2 linked regions of the Hahella sp. HNIBRBA332 genome follow. The protein of the gene in region 1 interacts with the protein of each later gene in a pairwise test. Links are inferred from orthologs where the notes say so. Each region holds a gene or a part of one and is shown in the gene's direction. Other genes may lie near its edges.

Region 1 (9,178 bases):
AGGAGAAGCGCTTCTATCCCGTCGGGTCGGACAACCCAGCGCACAGCGACTTCCAGCTTATTGCCGGCACCAATCGCGACTTGCAAAAGCAAGTCGACAACGGCAGCTTTCGGGAGGACCTGCTGGCCCGTATCAATTTGTGGAGCTATGAATTGCCTGGGCTGAAAGACCGTCGCGAAGACATAGAACCCAACCTGGACTACGAGCTACAAAAAGCCGAGCAGCAGTTAGGTCATAAAGTCAGCTTCAATAAAGCCGCACGAGCGAGATTTCTACAGTTCGCCCAACAGCCGGATTCCTTATGGCAGGGTAATTTCCGCGACCTGAACGCTTGCGTACAGCGTATGGCCACACTCTCTGAAGGCGGCCGCATCAACGAAACGCTGGTGGATGAAGAGTGCGACCGTCTACGGCGATTCTGGCGACGCAGCAGCGCCCAGGAGTCTCTGCCGTCATTGGAAGACTACCTGTCCCCTGAACAGGTGGCGGAAATTGACGCCTTCGACCAATATCAGTTACGCAGTGTGATTGCGCTCTGTCGTGACAGCCGCTCTTTGTCTGAGGCGGGGCGCCAGCTCTTCAACCGTTCAAGATTGCGTAAAAGCTCCAGTAACGACTCTCATCGTCTACGGCAGTATCTGAGTAAGTTCGATCTGGAATTCGATAATCTAAAAACATAAATTTCTATCTAAATAGATATATCTCTTCAACGACATATTTCGACAATATTCTATATATTCTTATTTTTCATACATTTAAGTATATGAGAAAAGTTGGCCCAGCTTTTGTAATAGTAATGGTATCGAGATGAACCTGCTGCAAGGCGATTCATCCAAATACAGTTGCTCCGGGACAAGCGAGTCCCACCAAAAAGGTTTGAGAATGATGCAAAGCACAAAACCCAAAATGCCATATGAAGTTACTAACGTAGAAAAAGGCGTTCCGATCAAAAGCTGGACCAACGGCGTTCCATTCGAGCCAGAAGCGCGCAAGCAATTGAAAAACATTGCGTCCCTGCCGTTCATTCATAAATGGGTTGCGGCGATGCCGGACGTACATCTGGGTAAGGGCGCGACTATCGGCTCTGTTATTCCTACTTCCGGCGCCATTATTCCCGCTGCAGTGGGAGTGGATATCGGCTGCGGCATGATGGCGGTGAAAACCGACGTGCATGCAACGCAGTTGCCGGACTCCCTGGGGCCGCTGCGTAGCGCGATAGAAGCGGCGATACCTCATGGTCGTCAACCAGGACGACGTGATCGGGGTTCCTGGCATGATATCCCGGAAGATGTCGGCGCCCGTTGGAATCACGAGTTGGCGGATCGTTTCAAAATCCTGTGTGAAAAGCACCCGGTTTTGAAAAACACCAACAACGTGAACCACCTGGGAACCCTGGGAACCGGTAACCACTTCATCGAAGTGTGTCTGGATGAGAACAACGACGTATGGATTATGCTGCATTCCGGTTCCCGCGGCGTTGGGAATCGTATCGGCGAGCATTTCATCAAGCTGGCGAAGAAGGAAATGGAGCGCTTCTTCGTAAACCTGCCGGATAAAGATCTGGCGTATCTGGCGGAAGGAACCGATTACTTCAACGACTATGTGCATGCCGTTGGCTGGGCGCAGGATTTCGCGCGCATTAACCGTCAGGCGATGATGCAACGGGCGCTGAACGCCCTGGCGGTTACGTTGAACAAGCCGGTAATCGCCGAGCTGGAAGCGGTGAACTGTCACCATAACTATGTGCAGAAGGAAAACCACTACGGAAAAAACGTGTGGTTAACCCGTAAAGGCGCAGTAAGCGCACAGGAAGGTCAGCTGGGAATTATCCCAGGCAGCATGGGAGCCCGCTCCTACATCGTGCGCGGAAAAGGCAACGCGGAAAGCTTCTGTAGCTGTAGCCACGGCGCAGGAAGAGTGATGTCCCGCACCGAGGCGAAAAAGCGCGTATCCGTAGAGGAGCACGCTCGCGCCACGGCGCATGTGGAATGCCGAAAAGATGCGGCGGTAGTGGACGAAACGCCTTCCGCTTACAAAGACATCGACGCCGTGATGGCGGCGCAGTCCGACCTGGTTGAAGTCGTGCATACGCTGAGACAGGTTGTGTGCGTAAAAGGTTGAAGATAGGCGGCGTCACGCCGCCAACACGATTAGTTGTACGGTATTTATAATGGATAAAGTAATAATAGACGGACGCATGGGCGAAGGCGGAGGACAGATTCTCAGATCCTCCCTGACCTTGGCCATGCTGTACGGCAAAGAAATAGAAATCAACCATATCCGCGGTAAACGCCCCAAACCGGGTCTAATGCGTCAACATCTGACTTGCGTTAAGGCCGCCCAGGCGATATGCAACGCAAAAGTGGACGGGGCGGAGCTGGGCTCCTCACGGCTGACGTTCAAACCTGGCCAGATAAAAGGCGGCGACTACAAATTCGATGTGGGCAGCGCAGGCAGCACGGCGCTAGTGTTCCAAACCGTACTACTGCCTCTGTTACAGGCGGAAGGAGCCTCCACTGTTGAGTTCGGCGGCGGCACCCATAACCCTTTCGCCCCTCCTTTAACAGAGATTGAACGCTCCTTCCTGCCGCTATTGCGGGACATGGGGGCTAAAATCGAAGTGGAAACAGAACGCTGGGGCTTCATGCCCGCCGGCGGCGGTAAATGGCGCATTCGCATACAGCCGGAGACTTTGCGCCCGATTGAGCGGCTTGAGCGCGGTGAGCTGAACCACAGCCGCCTGACCGCCTATTGCTATAACATTCCCGGCAAAGTGGGCGAGCGGGAAGTACAGGCGTACTTATCGCTGCGCGAACACCCGGTGCATGAGTCACGGCAGCGCAAACCGGAAGCGGGCTGCGCCGGCAACCTGCTGGCGGTGGACCTGCAGTTCGACGGCCATCGTATCTGTCTTTCCGAACTGGGTCAGGTGCGAAGACGGGCGGAGCTGGTGTCCAAGCTGCTGAGCCAGAAGGTGAAGTCCTATCTGGACAGCAACGCGGTATTGGATGAGCATCTGACGGATCAGATGATGCTGCCCATGCTGGTGGCGGGAGGCGGCCGGTTCTCCATTGCCGAGTGGTCTTTGCATGCACAGACCAATGCGGAAGTCATCGAACTGTTCACGTCACGCAAAATCGAGTGTGACGGCGCTATCATGTGGATGGACTGATGACGCGATTAAGTAATGGGAGTGCTAATGGAGAGGAGCCCCGCCTCTCCTTACTTTGATTGCAGCTTACTCTTGATAAGACCCTTCTTGGTATTGCTCTCGGGAAGCCTGCTTCCATTCATCAAGAAAGCCCGCTTTGGTTAGATAGCCATAAACGTGATTGAACAGCCTATACATCCAGAACTGCAGATCGTCGATGCCGACGACAGTGCGCTCTGCGTCATAGTCCTCAACCGCCAGATCGGTCATCTCCCAAAAGCAGGCCGCCACCCGTAACGCTTCTTCAGAGGTGGCGATCTCCCTCTGCGAAGACATGACCGCCACCACATAATCGTCCCCCAGTCTACGCGCATAATGCAGCGCCAGAACTTGTGCGTTCCGATTATGTTCTGAAAACTCAATCACGCGAATCTATCAACCCGTATATTCCTGCTTGGCCAGCTTTAGCCACTTTTTGTGGTAGGAGTGATAGTGCCTGCCGGAGATTTTCGCTTTTTCCAGAATTTTCTTGAACTGCTCCTGCGATTCTCTTTCCCTGCCCTGGGCTTTCAGGAACATCCCAAACCAATAACTGGCTTCAGGACCGGGGAAGTAGGCTTCCAACGCTTCAAACTCGTGCTGTGCTGCGGAAGTCTCATTGAGTTCCGTTAACGCTCGGGCGTATAGAAGATGCGCTTCCGCATTTTTGAAGTCAGGGTTGTGGCGGATCAGATCGTCCATCACCGAACGAACCGCGCCAAAGTTGTTCAGGCCGAATTCCGCCTTAGCGAGACCATACATGATGTGAGGGTCAGTCTGGTGAATACCCTTCAGGGACTTTTCATACATCGCCTTGGCTTCCCCGTACATCCCTTTCGCCAACCATTCTTCCGCCAGCCGCATAGACGTTTCCACGCTATCGGTTATGGAATAGTTAAAGGCCGCCTGTTTGACCGCCTTGTCGGGGTTGACGATAGACTGCATTTTACGCTGCGCGTTTCTACCTGTCCGGCTTCCCGCCAGCTCTGGTAGAACTTCCACCAGCAAATACGCCACAGAACCGGCGAAGGGCAACATGACCACGATCCAGATCCAGGTCGTACTACGCCCCGTCTTCACTATGTGCATGACCAGAGCGACTTGAAAAATAATGGAAATTGCGAAAATAGGCATTTCTAACTTCTTACTCTATAACTTCAGGTAAATAGAAGTGCTCAGTTTTGCGGCTCCGAATAAACGAGAGCTTAGACCGGCGCTTGCATCATCAAATGCAGGGGATACATGGCGTAAACCAAGCCGCCCGCAAATAACAGGGAAACTCCCGCCGCCATACCCAGCAGACTTTGCGCCCGCCTGTTACTTATGGCCAAGATCAATAACAGCGCGCAAGCCAAAGGAGGCCACCAGGAGTTCTGCTTAAAGCTGAACGCCCATTCCGACCAGGCTGGCGCGTAACCGTAAAGAGAGATGAAAAAGTCTAAGAACTGCTGAGGCGCTTCCGTATTCGTCCAATACCAGGACACAAAAACCTGCACGAGAATGCCGGCGCAAGCCAGAAACACAAACAGAAATGAAGTGAGTTTTTGCATAAACCAACGCTACGATATCTAAATCCTATAAACGCCGTTAGCAAGAAATGCGATTGACCGGCGCTCTCCCTGAAAATGAAGGGCGAAAAAATTTCCGCGCATTCTAACCGATATTTAATAAAAGAGTGCGTAATTACTTCAAAATTACAGTGTGCGGAGTGTGACGTCGTTCATTAATAGTGAAGATGCATGAAAATGTGGAGTGAGGCGTATCGAACGGAGAGAAAGGATAATCCAGGAAAGGCGTGATTCAGGCGCCGAAAGAAAGGCGAGACTACATAGATTAGCGCCGCAACCCGATCGGCTGCGGCGCGGTGGTCTATATCTTCGTCAATTCAGGTATCGGAAGAGGCGTCTCCGCCTTTTCACGGGCGGGACGCTTACGTTCGATCAGTATTTCAGGCTTATCTCTCAACTGAACGCCTTTTCCGCTGATTCGCTCCAACCCGATATCTCTCAGCAAATGATCGTTCATGCCATAGAAGCCATCAATGCGTGGCGCTCCAACAAAAATGCGACGCGCAACTGCGTTTAAACGAACGAAAAACTTTTTCATTGTGCATTCCTCGGTATACGCCGGGAACACATCGGGAAGGAAGGGTATTTATGGGTACTTCAGGCACATCCAACCAGCCGCGATGGGTTCCGCGGCTGATAGATTGTATTTAGTGGTTCGTCAGCACACGGAAAGCTAAGGAGACAGAGCAACCTTTAGTAGATCGCAGATCCTTGGCTCTTCTTTGATGAGTTGATTGAGTCATCATGTGGCTCCCCCTTGCATTTCTTGCATGTGCTGAGCGGCTATCAGACTCCATTTTATCGCGCCATGTCAACCACTTATCTCCGTAGTTTCGGTTTTCGCATACGGGATCTCACAAACTATCAATCCCATTCTTCATTGCCTGGCCAAGGTTGAATCAAGACGCGCCTTGGGGGACACTGCTGCCTCCCGGCAGGAAAAGTGGGCGCATCAAACGAATAAGATCCTCATGCCGCTTCCCTGATTGAACTACCGACCTGACCGACAGGAGACATATCGTGAATCGCAAGAGCAGACTTGGACGACTTGCCGCCGCCCTTGTACTGGGCCTGTCCATCGCCACTCACGTCGCGGCCAAAGACAAGATCGTCGTCGCTTCCAAAATCGACACGGAAGGCTCCGTGCTCGGCAATATGATTCTGCTGCGGCTGGAAAAAGCCGGCTATGAAGTAGAAGATCGCATCCAACTGGGCGCCACCAAAATCGTCCGCACCGCGTTGATCAACGGCCAGATAGACGTTTATCCGGAATACACGGGTAATGCGGCGTTTTTCTTCGATATGGCGGACAGTCCTGTCTGGAAAGACCCCGCTAAAGCCTACGCCACCGCAAAAGAAAAAGATCTCGCCGCCAACAATCTAGTCTGGCTACATCCCGCTGACGCCAACAACACTTGGGCGATTAGCGTGCGCGGCGATTTGGCGCGAGAGCAAAAACTGGCGACTTTGGATGACCTTTCACGCTTTCTGAAAGATGGCGGAGAGATAAAGCTCGCCGCCAGCGCAGAATTTGTGGAGTCAGAATTCGCCCTGCCCGCCTTTCAGAAAGCTTACGGCTTTGAATTGAACGCCGATCAGCTGCTGGTATTATCCGGCGGCAACACCGCTGCGACCATTCGCGCCGCCGCCTTACGCACTAATGGCGTCAATGCGGCGATGGCGTATGGTACTGACGGCGGCCTCAGCGCGCTCGACATGGTGGTGCTGCAGGACCCGCGCAACGTACAACCGGTCTATGAGCCCGCAGCGGTAATACGCGGCGAAGTACTGAAAGCGAATCCAGAACTAGGACCGATGATTGACGCAATATTCCAAAAGCTCGACTTGACCACGCTGCAGCGTCTCAACGCCGATGTCGCCGTTAACGGTCTGGATCCCAAAGAAGTGGCCCGGGAGTTCCTAAAATCCGCTGGACTGCTCTAACCCCGACATTTCCGGTGGGAGACAGCAGCGTGTTGAAACGCGCAAACCGCGTGACGCTTTCCATGTCCGCCCTGGCCATCGCGGCGCTGTTGTTTCTGGATTTTGCGTCCTTCCAACCGAACCGCATACTTCCTGGTGAAGGCGTTCCGTTACTGGACGCTCTCTCCCTTCAATGGAGCCTGCCGGTTTTCGGCGGCGCGCTCATTATCGCCTTGTTATCCTGGCGTCCCAACCGCCACGCCTATCACGCCATATTGCTGATGGCGACCGCAATAGTCGCGTTATTACCTTTGCTGGCGGGCGTATTCGGCCTGGAACGCGCAACCGAAGGCATGCGCCATGGCCGGGCGGCGCTGGGGAGCGGCTTTTGGCTCGCGGGCTTCTTTACGGCGCTGATCATGATCGAAGCCTGCCACAAGCTACAGGCCGGAATCTGGCTGAAGCTCGCCGGCGTCACCGCCGTCGTCGCGGGCATCGCAATCGCCTACTCCTTTGGCGTACTGGAGAAGTTATCCCTGGCGCAAGAATTTCATGTCCGACAACGCCAGTTCGTGACGGAGATGGGCGCGCATTTCAACTTGGTTTTCTGGTCAATGCTGCCCAGCGCGCTGATGGGCATGGCGCTCGCCATCTGGGCGACGCGCTCAGAAAAAGCCCGGCGCGGGCTGTTTGGAGTGCTCAATGTGCTGCAGACCATCCCCAGCCTGGCGCTGTTCGGCCTATTGATCGCGCCTCTGAGTTACCTCGCCAATGAGTTTGAGTGGCTGCGCGCTATCGGCGTTCAGGGGATCGGCTTCACCCCGGCGTTGATCGCACTGATTGGCTACAGTTTATTACCCATGACCCGTAACGCTTACGTCGCTCTCACCGGAACCCCTGAGCCGGTTCTTGACGCCGCTCGCGGCATGGGAATGAGTGAAAGCCAGGTATTCCTGCAGGTACGCCTGCCATTGGCGGCTCCCGTGATTCTGGAAGGCCTGCGCATCATGACCGTACAAACCATCGGCCTTACCGCTGTCGCCGCGTTAATCGGCGCCGGAGGTATGGGAACCTTCATTTTTCAGGGCCTGGGTCAGGCGGCAATGGATTTGGTGCTTTTGGGCGCCATTCCCACGATCCTGTTCGCGCTTGCCGCAGACGCCCTGTTCGCATTCTTGACCGCCACAGCCCGAGGCGCCCCATGATCCGACTGGATAACGTATCCATGAAATACGGCGAGCACTACGCCGTACGCAACCTCTCTTTGGACATCGCCAGCGGCGACTTTTGCGTGCTGGTAGGCACCTCCGGCTGCGGCAAATCCACCACATTGAAAATGATCAATCGACTGGTGGAGCACAACGAGGGGCGCATTCTGATTAATAACCAGGAAATCGCCAGCTTTGAGATTAACGCGCTACGCCGGCGAATCGGCTACGCCATTCAAAACATCGGCTTGTTTCCTCACTGGAGCGTGGCGAAAAATATCGCCGTGGTTCCTCGTCTGCTCAAATGGGAGCCGCAACGCATACAAAATCGGGTCAATGAATTACTGGAGCTGTTCGCGCTCGACCCCGCAATTTTCGCAGACAAAATGCCCCATGAATTATCCGGTGGGCAGGCGCAGCGCGTTGGCGTGGCGCGTGCGTTAGCGGCGGATCCGGATATTCTGCTCATGGACGAACCCTTCGGCGCCCTAGACCCTATTACCCGGGAAAGCCTGCAAGAGGAGATGCTGCGGATTCAAACGCAGATTAAAAAGACCATCGTCTTCGTCACCCACGATATTGAAGAAGCCCTGAAGCTCGCCACCCATATGGTGGTGATGGACGCTGGCCAGATTATCCAGTACGACACGCCGGAAAACATTCTGCACCACCCCGCGAACCACTTCGTCGAGAATATTATCGGCAGCCAGGACCGGGGCTTAAAAGCAGCGTCCTGCCAACAAGTGCGCGACATCATGCGTCCCGATCCACCTCGAATACAGGGCGCTGCGCCGCCATGTCAGGGCGCGGGAAGACTGTGGGCCGTTGATGGAACGAATACGCCAGTGCGATTACTGCAGGCAACCGTGGACGGCGACGCCAGCTATTGTTGGCGCGAAATTGAGGTCACGCCGGACATGGGTCTGCAGGCGGAAGACAGCGTCAAGCTGGCGATCTCCAAAATGCTGTGGCGCAAAGTCGCTGCATTGCCGGTTTTGTCTTCTGACGGAGCCTTATTGGCGGAAGTGCGCATGGCGGATCTGGTGGGAGGTTGCGCCTGATGTGGCGGGCTTCAATCCGTCGCACGCCCTGGAGGGCATTGACGCCCGCACTGCTGTTAATACTGTGCGCCAGCTTGTTTCCCCACATGGAAGCGCTCTTTCGCTGGCTGCAGCCTGATGCCTCACAGGTGGTTTATGACCGCGACAGCTTTTGGCGCCTAGTGCTGAGCCACGCAGGTCTGGTGTTGCTGTCAGGGCTTATCGCCACGGTAGTCGGCGTTGTTTCCG
Region 2 (9,020 bases), 5.0 Mb from region 1 along the record:
GGTTCTGGAAGTAGTCCGGTGGAAGCTCTCCATGCATGACCTCACTGTAGGACAGCGTTGGGAAGCTGCCTGGCGCTCCGATAAAGGGGATCAGGCGATACTGCTCGCGGACGTTGAAGGCGCCGCCGTTATCCTGCTCTTCTTTCTGTTGGCGCTCTTCGGGATACAGATTCTGGTATACCGATAGCGCCAGACTTGGCCAATGACTGTCTCCCAGGCCCTGATACAGATATAACCCCCGCGCGATGCCGTCGGCGTCCAATTCCATTTGAGCGTGTCCCAGGCCTTCTGCGGTGTCGATAAACTGCGCGATGGGCAAAATTTCGGTGAGGTGGCCGGTATTGCCGACGTGATCGATGTGCAGAGGCAGAAACACCTTGCCGGCCTCCGCCATGGCTTGAGCGAATTCCTGGTCAGCCTCAGGAGAACTGTTTTCTGACAGCAGCAGGTCGAACGCCACCGCGCGGGCGCCGGAATTGCGCAGGCGTTTGATCAGGGTGGCGTGACGGTCTCGCGGCCAGGGCCAGCGGCCGTATTCCAACAGGCTTTTTTCATCAATGGCGACGATGACGCTGGTGGTGCTGGTGCTGAGTGGGCGCACCTTGAGACAGAAATCATAAAACAGGTAATCCAGTCGCTGCATCCAGCCGCTGGATATCAACAGGAAACAGAGACCCACCAGAATGGCGGCGAAGAGATAACGCTCGGTGACGGGAAAGCCGCGGCTGTGGCGGACTTGGGGAGCATTGTCCCGCTTGGAAGGCGGGTTGGGCTGCGCATCAGGTTTGCCTGGGATCATCCCATAAGGGCCCTTTATTGTTGTGAGTAAACTAATCCTGACGTAGATTGCGCCCGATACGCCTCATGCGGATAACGGGGCTGGCGGAGCCTACGGCTCTATTCTGACCGCCTGGATCGCGCCGAAGTTCGACGAATAGAGCGGTCCTGCAACCGGTCTGATGCGAATCCAGTATGTCTTTTCCGGCGTCAGACGGAGGTTGGCGGAGGTTTTCTCCACCTGTTGCTCTTCAATGACCCGACTGAAAAACTCGTCTTCCGCCAATTGAAGTATATACCGGTCTGCATTAGGCACGCTTTTCCAGAACACTTTCGCTTTTTCGTCAAAATAATTCACTGCTATGACGTGGGTGTCGTCAAGCTTTCCCAGGATGGTGAATCTCCGCTGCTCGCTATAGGAAAAATCGTCGCCGCCAGCCAGTGTGGCGATACGCCAGAAATATTCGCCTGCATTCAGGTTGCGTTCGGCTTGGGCGCTGGAGATGGAAGAGAAGGGGGTGCGGGTGTAGAGGGCGGTGAATTGGGGATCGGTAGAGATTTCAAGGCTGGACATCTGGGTTGGCGTGTCCAGTCGCCAGCGGAACACGGGGCGCGGTTCTCGCAGCAACGCCCCGGTCAGCGGCGTAATCAGCTGCGCCGGCTCCGCCTTTTGCTCCACTTTGAAGCGCACTTCCGTATCCACGCCTTCCAATCCTCCCGGGTCCACCGCCCGCAGCAATAAGCGGTAGTCGCCATTGCCCAGATCGGGTAGCTCAACCAGAGGAGCGTCAATTTGCTGGGAAAAAACCGGTAGTTCCTTCCCGTCGCCTTTAAATACTTCGATAACGTATGCTGTCGCATTGGTTACCGGGACCCAGCTCAACGTCACCGGAACGGCGTTGTACACCGCCGAGGCCGACACTTCCGGCGCTTCCGGCAACTGGATTTCAGAGAAGGAGGAGCCTGAGCCAATCGTGGCGCCTTGCCCCTTGTAAAGTTTGCGGGAGGCGGTGGCGTTAGAGACTTCCACTATACCCTCCGTGACTTCCGCCACTGTGACGTCGGCGGTCGCCCGCAGACGGAAAGCTGTGCCGCGCACCGCCGCGACGGCGGAGGGCGTGGAGACTTCATAGCGGGAGGCGGGGCCTCTGCGCGGCGTCACTTTCTGCTGCATTTTGCCGCGCAGCAGACGCAGTCTCGTATCCACCATGCCGGTGTCGCCGTAATGGGTCAGGGTATTGAAGATCACAATGGATTGGCGGGATACCGTCAGCTCGCTGCCGTCTGCGAATCCAACCAGCGCGGAGCCTTCATCGGTTTTGATTTCATCGCCGATTTCGAGTTTGGCTTCCGACGTCGCCAGCACATAGTGAGAAGTGTGCGCCTTACGCAGCCACACTTTGCCGCGCAGATTGAGTAAAGAGGCGGACTGTGGATAGTGGCGCAGCCAGGCGACGGGAATTCTGAGTTGCGTGCCGGGCGTCAGCGACCAGGCGTCGTTGAGGCTGTTATAGCGCATGAGCGCGTCCCAGCCGCGATTGGGCGCAAGGAAGCGCTCACCGATGCTTTGCAGGCTGTCATTGGGTCGGGTGGTGTAGGTCCACTCCATCTTGTCGGGCTCTTGGGCGAACCCGGCGTAGGAGAACCAACACAGGAACCAGAACCACAACAGGTGGCGTTTGCTCTGTTTCAATCAGCCTCCCAATATTCACAGTATCGTCAATTGTTGGCCGCGATGACCGGACAATGCGGCCTATTCCACTTCCTCCAGCCGATAACCGTGCTGGTAAATGGTCTTAATGCGAAATCCGTTTTCCGGTTTGATTCCCAGTTTTCGCCGCAGACGGCTCATGTGAGTGTCCACGGTGCGGGTATTGATGTCGCTGCTGACGCCCCAGACCCTTTCCAGCAGGTACTTGCGCGACAGCAGGCGGCCTTTGTTTTCGAACAGAAACGTCGTCAGATCGAAGTCTTTGTCCGTCAACGTCAGCGGCTCGCCGTTCAGTTGAATGGTCCGTTTCTTGTGGTTGATGCTGAAGGGGCCATAACTGGCTTCTTCGGCATCGGTTTCCTCCGTGCGGTTTCTCCGGCTCAGCGCCTTGAGCCGGGCGATGAGTTCGCCGGGCCGCGCCGGCTTCACCATGTAATCGTCGGCGCCGGCCTCAAGCGCCTCAATAATATCTTCCTCCGCTTCGCGCTGAGTCAGGAACAACACCGGGATCGGCCATTCCTGCTGCTGCCGCACTTTGCGGAGGATGTCGATGCCGTCCATATCCGGCAATTGCCAGTCCATGATGAGCAAATCGAAGCTGTCATGGGTGACGGCGAATAAAAAATCTTTCCCCGTATTGTAGTGGCGGCATTGGAAATCTGAGTTCCGCAGATTTAGCAATAGCTGGTCCGCCAGATTCTGGTCGTCTTCTAGAAGTCCGATTTTCATAGTCTGCGTTCGTCTAACTGTTTGATGTATATCTAAGTTTGGCAGTAAACCACCAATCTCGCTAACTTTTGCCGAAAAATGTGCGGAGCGAGTTGAACCGCACCTGATTCAGCGACTTTTTCGACAGACAGCAAACCTTGTGAAAAGCCGGACTAGGGCAATGTCTACTTCAACTTAAATGGTTTTTGTGAGCAATTTAAAAATGTAACAACAAGCTACTTTTTGCATCGCGCCCCGTCTTCCAATGCTTCGGGGCGACCCAAAACTCACTGTAATAATGCCTGTGCGCAGACATCTGTCGGACTTGGCCATGGTCCTGGCGGCGGGGTTGGTTATATGATGGCGCTGCGGCTCTCCCGAAACTCCTGCCAAGGCGTGGACCAATCAGCGGGATGGGCCCAGCACTCCACGCCGGAGCGTGCGCAGCGGTGTCAGGCGTTCAAGCAGGAAATGGAACCGTCCAAAGGCGAGGGGCTGTGATCGCAGGGATCTGAGGTCAGGATCTTACGCGTATAAGCGAAGTGTGCAGTTCTCCCTTCGCGACGCCCTGACAAAGGGATGGACGGCGAATATAAGGAAATAGCGGTGATCGCAATGATCGCTGTGGAGAAGGAAAATGAAAGTAATAAGGACTTTTAAGCGAGAAACAGGATGTAAACTTCATTTGGGTGTGGCCCTTTTTGCGTTGTTGACGGCCTTTGTTTTTCCGACCCGGGCGGAGATCAATTTTTACCCGCCTGTGAATCTGTCCTATTCAGAGGGTTTAAGTTTTAACCCCAGCTTGGTGGCTCAAGGCGATAATCTCTTTGTGACCTGGGACGATAACAGTTCCGGCGTGAAGGAAGTGATGTTCGCGCGCTCTCGCGACAAAGGTGAAAACTACACGCCGCCGAAGCAGCTGTCGTCGCCCTCTGGGCAGTCCAGCGCGCCGGACGTGGCGGTGGACTCCCGCGGTCACGTGCATGTGGTTTGGCAGGATACCCTGTACGGCGCCTCTACGATCCTTTACGTGCGTTCGGAAGACGGCGGCAAGACCTTTACCTCGGCCGTCAGTCTGTCTGGAGATGACAGCGCTTCCGTGCGGGCGGATATTCTGGTGGATTCGGCTAACGTGATCTATGTGGCCTGGACAGACACCGGGACGGAAGAGGTGATAGTGACCCAGAGCGCGGATGGCGGCGTCAGCTTTCAGCAGGTCGCCAAGATTAAAGCCAACTTTGTCTCCAGCGTACGCATGACGGCGGGCGGGGATCGGCGTATCCATGTAGCCTGGACCAATGCGCAGAATGTCTATCACATGTACTCCAGGAACGGTGGGCGCAGTTTTTCTCAGCCGGTTAGTATTTCCGCTAGCAGTGCGGTGTCTTCTTCAGTGTCGCTGGCGGCGGATGCGGGCAGTAATGTTTATATCGGTTGGAGTGAGCAGATCAATAATGAGGCGGAGATCTATGTGGCGCGCTCTGAGGATGGCGGACAGCATTTTGCGCCGCCCGGCAACATCAGCCGCAACCCGGGGGCCTCAATCGGCCCGGATCTGGCCACGGATGCCGAAGGCGTGCTGTATGTCGTTTGGCAGGATACGACGCCGGGCAACTACGAAGCGATGTTCGCTTTCTCCACTGATAGAGCCCTGACCTTCTCACCCGCCGCTAATATATCTCCCAGCGAACTGGGGTCTCTGGTGACCAAGGTGGCGGTCAATGCGTCCGGCGACATATTCGTCGCCTGGGACGATAATCGCAGTGGGAATTTTGAGATTATCGTGGCGCGGGGGATGCAGGGCTTGGCGGCGATCAAGAACGCGACCGCCAAGCCCTCTCCCTTCAGTCCGAATGGAGACGGCGCCAACGATACGTTGAGGGTGCGCGCCGATTTTACCGCCCCGCTGCAATGGGAGGCTTCCGTTCTCACGTCGGAGAATGAACCCGTGAACCTGTTTCGCGGTAATGGGGAAATCTTCGATTTAACATGGGACGGACTGGACCACAACGGCGTGGTGACCCCGGACGGCTCCTACCGCTTCTTGATTACTGGCGTGGATGTGGACGGCGTGGCGGCGGCTCCGGCGGAAGTGTATTTCAGCGTGAACACCGTATCGGACTCGGAACCGCCGCAGTTGTTGAGCTATGAGTCCAACTATGCGGAATTTGGTCCGGACGGCGATGGACGGCGCGATAACGTCACGCTTAAAGCAAGCTTCAACAAAAGTCTTGATTGGACGCTCAGCTATCAGAACCGCGATGGAGTGGAGCTGTTTCGTCAACAAGGCAGCGGCGTTTCGCTGAATAAGCTGTGGGATGGGCGTGATTTCAGTGGGGTTACAGTTGCGGATGATCGTTATGTGATTGCGCTGTCGGCTACGGACACGCAGGGAATCAGTGTGAATGGGGAGTTGCGGGTGATTGTGGACACGGTCGCTCCGCAATGGGCCAATATCAGCGTTACGCCGGACGTGATCACCCCCAACGGTGACCAATCCAATGACAAGACGCGACTGGAGTTCGATCTCAATGAAGGCGCTCTGACCACCGTGTACGTCTACGAGGCGCGGGGCGGCTCCTTAGTGCGGGAGCTGTATCGGGAGCCTCTGATTGGCGAACATCACGTCGCGATCGACTGGGATGGACGTTCCGGCACAGGGAGTGTCGTGGCGCCGGGAAAGTATATCTTTAAAGTGTGGATGCGGGACTATGCGGCCAATCGCGCGGAGCCCTATCCGGTAGTGGCCGACGTCACAGTGAGGTAAGCGGTGGCCGCTCCGCTCGTCGAATGCGGCGGAGTGGTTTATAGTGTAGTCATTATCTACGCCGCGACGGGGCCCGTCGCGGCGGCTTGCTATCTAATCCTATCTGCTGAATAAAATATGAAAATCCAAATCTCTGTTGAGAATAAGTTAAAAGAGGCTTTCACTCCGACGCACTTGGAGGTGATCAATGAAAGCCATATGCACAGCGTCCCTCCCAATTCGGAAACCCATTTCAAGGTGGTGTTGGTGACGCCGCAGTTTACGGATATGCGCTCCGTGCAACGGCACCAGAAGGTGTATGCGGTGCTGGGCGAGCTGATGCAACAGGGCATTCACGCGCTGGCGCTGCACACGTTCACCCCACAGGAATGGCTGGAGAAAGGCCAGGCCCCGGATTCGCCCAATTGCATGGGCGGCAGCAAAAAAGCCAAAACGGAGTCGGGCGGTCAATGAGCCAGTTCTTCCAGATCCATCAGGATAACCCACAGGCCCGTCTGGTTCGTCAGGCGGTGGAAATCATTCACAGCGGCGGCGTTATTGTTTATCCCACGGATTCCGGTTATGCGCTGGGGTGCGCCATCGGCGATAAAAGCGCTGCGGACCGCATCAAAGGCATTCGTCGCCTGGATGATAAGCATAATTTCACGCTGGTGTGCCGGGATTTAAGCGATATCTCCACATACGCCAAGGTGGATAACAGTACTTATCGTCTATTGAAAAACCACACCCCCGGCGCCTATACCTTTATTTTAACGGCGACTTCGGAGGTGCCGCGCAGGCTGTTGCATCCGAAACGGCGTCAGATTGGCATCAGGGTGCCTGATAACCGCATTGCGCAGGCGCTGCTGGAGGAGCTGGGCGAGCCGCTGATGAGCTCTACACTGATCATGCCCGGCGAAGACATGCCGATGACCGATCCTTATGAGATTCGCCAGATGCTGGAGCATGCGGTGGACTTGATCATTGATGGCGGTTTCTGCGGCATGGAGCCCACTTCCGTTGTGGATCTGACCGACGATACGCCGGTGATCCTGAGGGAAGGCGCGGGCGATATTTCCGGCTTCTGAATGAATGCGCCGCCGGATTCTCAGCGGCGGCGCGCATCAACTGATCGAGATGGAGAAGGCGGCGCCGGAATTTGCGGTCATCTCCGCGGCGGCGGACCCCATTTTGTGAAAGCGCTGCACGATGTCCTGCAGGGAGTTATTCTGCGGATTGGAGGAAAGCAGCGAGCTGAACAGCGAGTTGTCGCCCCCGTATGCATTCTGCAGGCGCATCACGTTCTGAACGTAATCCAATGCGGGCTTCTGATTACTCAGGCGCACGAACGTTTGCTTGATATCCGGGTTGCGGTTGATATCCGCTTCAATCTTCTGCTTGGCTTCCGTTGGAATTGCGCCTGAAATTTCCAGCGCGCCGGTCTCGTTGCGACCCAGGCGAACCTGTCCGCGCACACTGGTGACGCCATACTCGGCAAGCTTTTGCCTGAGCGTCTGTTGCACAAAGGCAGTATCTTGCCCGACACCTTGCTGAAACTCTTTGATCATGACCCGGGGGCGGGAGCTTTGTTCCTGCGGCTGACCGGACAGGGTCACGGTTCCTGGTTCAGGATGATTGTCCATGGCCGCGTCGGCCTTTGTCTGCTGGGCGGCGGTGGGCTGTTTCAGGCCTTCGTACGCCTGATTTCCGTATTCAAATAAAGTGCGAATTAAACCCATGACGGCTACCTTGTTATCTCTGAGTGCGTTTTTTCCGGCATTGGAAAGCGCATATACCTGACTTATTTCAAACATATTCAAATGCTGTGCCAGCATTCGGCCGGGAATCCAACATGACGAACGGAGCGCTATTGGCTAACATGGGCGCCTGATTGACGACTCAGAGTAGTTAAATGGCTGACACCTTTTATTGGTACGATTTCGAGACCTGGGGCGCAGATCCCCGCAGAGACAGGCCCTCTCAGTTTGCGGGCGTGCGCACGGACTTGGATCTCAACCCCATCGAAGAGCCGCTGGTGATGTACTGCAAGCCGGCGGAAGACGTATTGCCGCAACCGGAAGCCTGCCTGATTACCGGCATCACGCCGCAGAAAGCAATGTCGGAGGGCGTGAGTGAAGCGGAGTTTATCCGTCTGATCCACGAGCAATTCTCCCGTCCGGGAACCTGTGTGGTCGGCTACAACAGCATCCGCTTCGACGATGAAGTCACCCGCAATACGCTATACCGCAATTTTTACGATCCTTACAGCCGGGAGTGGCGAAACGGCAATTCCCGTTGGGACGTTATTGATATGGTGCGGCTTACCTACGCCATGCGGCCCGACGGTATAAACTGGCCCATGAACGCGGAAGGGGTCCCCAGCTTTCGCCTGGAAGAGCTGACCAAGGCTAATGGCGTGACGCATGAGGCGGCGCATGACGCTATGTCTGACGTTTACGCCACCATTGCGGTGGCGCGACTGATCAAGACGGCGCAACCCAAGTTGTATGACTATGTGCTTGGCCATCGCAATAAGAAAGTTCTGGAAGGACTGGTGGATATCGGGCGCATGAAGCCCTTGTTTCATGTGTCCTCCAAATTTCCGGCGGCATTGGGCTGTTGCGCCATGGTGGCTCCCGTCGCGCGCCATCCAACCAATCCCAACGGCGTGATCGTCTATGATCTGCGCGCTGATCCATCCACTTGGACGCACTTGCCGGTGGAGAAGATTCGAGAGCGTATCTTCACCTCAAATGAGGACCTTCCTGAAGGCGCTGAGCGTATCCCGTTGAAAGTCGTGCATCTGAACAAGTGTCCGATTCTGGTGGAGAGCAAAATTCTCAAAACCATGGACCCGGAGAGATTGCGCGGTTTTCAGCTGGACGGCGACAAGCTGAGATCTCACCTGCAGGCGTTGCGTCAGGCGGCGAATATTCAGCAACTGGTGGCGGAAGTGTTTAACGAGCCCATGGACGACAGCGAAACCGATCCAGACCTGATGCTCTACAGCGGCGGCTTTTTCAGCAACAACGACCGGGAACTGATGACTTTCATTCATGAGCAGTCGCCGGAAGTGCT

The links.
Region 2: the proteins of O5O45_RS24600 (region 1) and O5O45_RS02755 interact in binary tests that used the Escherichia coli proteins (3 or more experiments, as listed by UniProt). The link is inferred for Hahella sp. HNIBRBA332 from one-to-one orthologs.

Annotation. Positions count from the first base shown.
Region 1 is NZ_CP132203.1:5,555,031-5,564,208, forward strand. What follows is about bases 5,910-8,808. They hold O5O45_RS24600 (ABC transporter permease), read left to right. Parts: upstream 5,910-6,731; coding sequence 6,732-7,886; downstream 7,887-8,808. Other genes in these bases: osmF (glycine betaine ABC transporter substrate-binding protein OsmF), read left to right, coding at 5,910-6,702; O5O45_RS24605 (ABC transporter ATP-binding protein), read left to right, coding at 7,883-8,808. Also shown: RNA repair transcriptional activator RtcR, read left to right, coding at 1-680; O5O45_RS24565 (RtcB family protein), read left to right, coding at 883-2,121; rtcA (RNA 3'-terminal phosphate cyclase), read left to right, coding at 2,171-3,172; O5O45_RS24575 (hypothetical protein), read right to left, coding at 3,239-3,577; O5O45_RS24580 (PLDc N-terminal domain-containing protein), read right to left, coding at 3,587-4,324; O5O45_RS24585 (hypothetical protein), read right to left, coding at 4,396-4,740; O5O45_RS24590 (hypothetical protein), read right to left, coding at 5,060-5,296; more of osmF, read left to right, coding at 5,779-5,909; more of O5O45_RS24605, read left to right, coding at 8,809-8,950; O5O45_RS24610 (ABC transporter permease), read left to right, coding at 8,950-9,178.
Region 2 is NZ_CP132203.1:557,016-566,035, forward strand. Bases 5,008-7,748 are described here. They hold O5O45_RS02755 (BolA family protein), read left to right. Parts: upstream 5,008-6,080; coding sequence 6,081-6,416; downstream 6,417-7,748. Other genes in these bases: O5O45_RS02750 (hypothetical protein), read left to right, coding at 5,008-5,963; O5O45_RS02760 (L-threonylcarbamoyladenylate synthase), read left to right, coding at 6,413-7,030; O5O45_RS02765 (hypothetical protein), read right to left, coding at 7,067-7,681. In the rest of the region: O5O45_RS02730 (CHASE2 domain-containing protein), read right to left, coding at 1-799; O5O45_RS02735 (FecR domain-containing protein), read right to left, coding at 890-2,470; O5O45_RS02740 (response regulator transcription factor), read right to left, coding at 2,531-3,217; O5O45_RS02745 (hypothetical protein), read left to right, coding at 3,554-3,697; more of O5O45_RS02750, read left to right, coding at 4,026-5,007; sbcB (exodeoxyribonuclease I), read left to right, coding at 7,855-9,020. UniProt on the Escherichia coli protein: Transcriptional regulator that plays an important role in general stress response. Has many effects on cell morphology, cell growth and cell division. Acts by regulating the transcription of many genes, including dacA (PBP-5), dacC (PBP-6), ampC and mreB.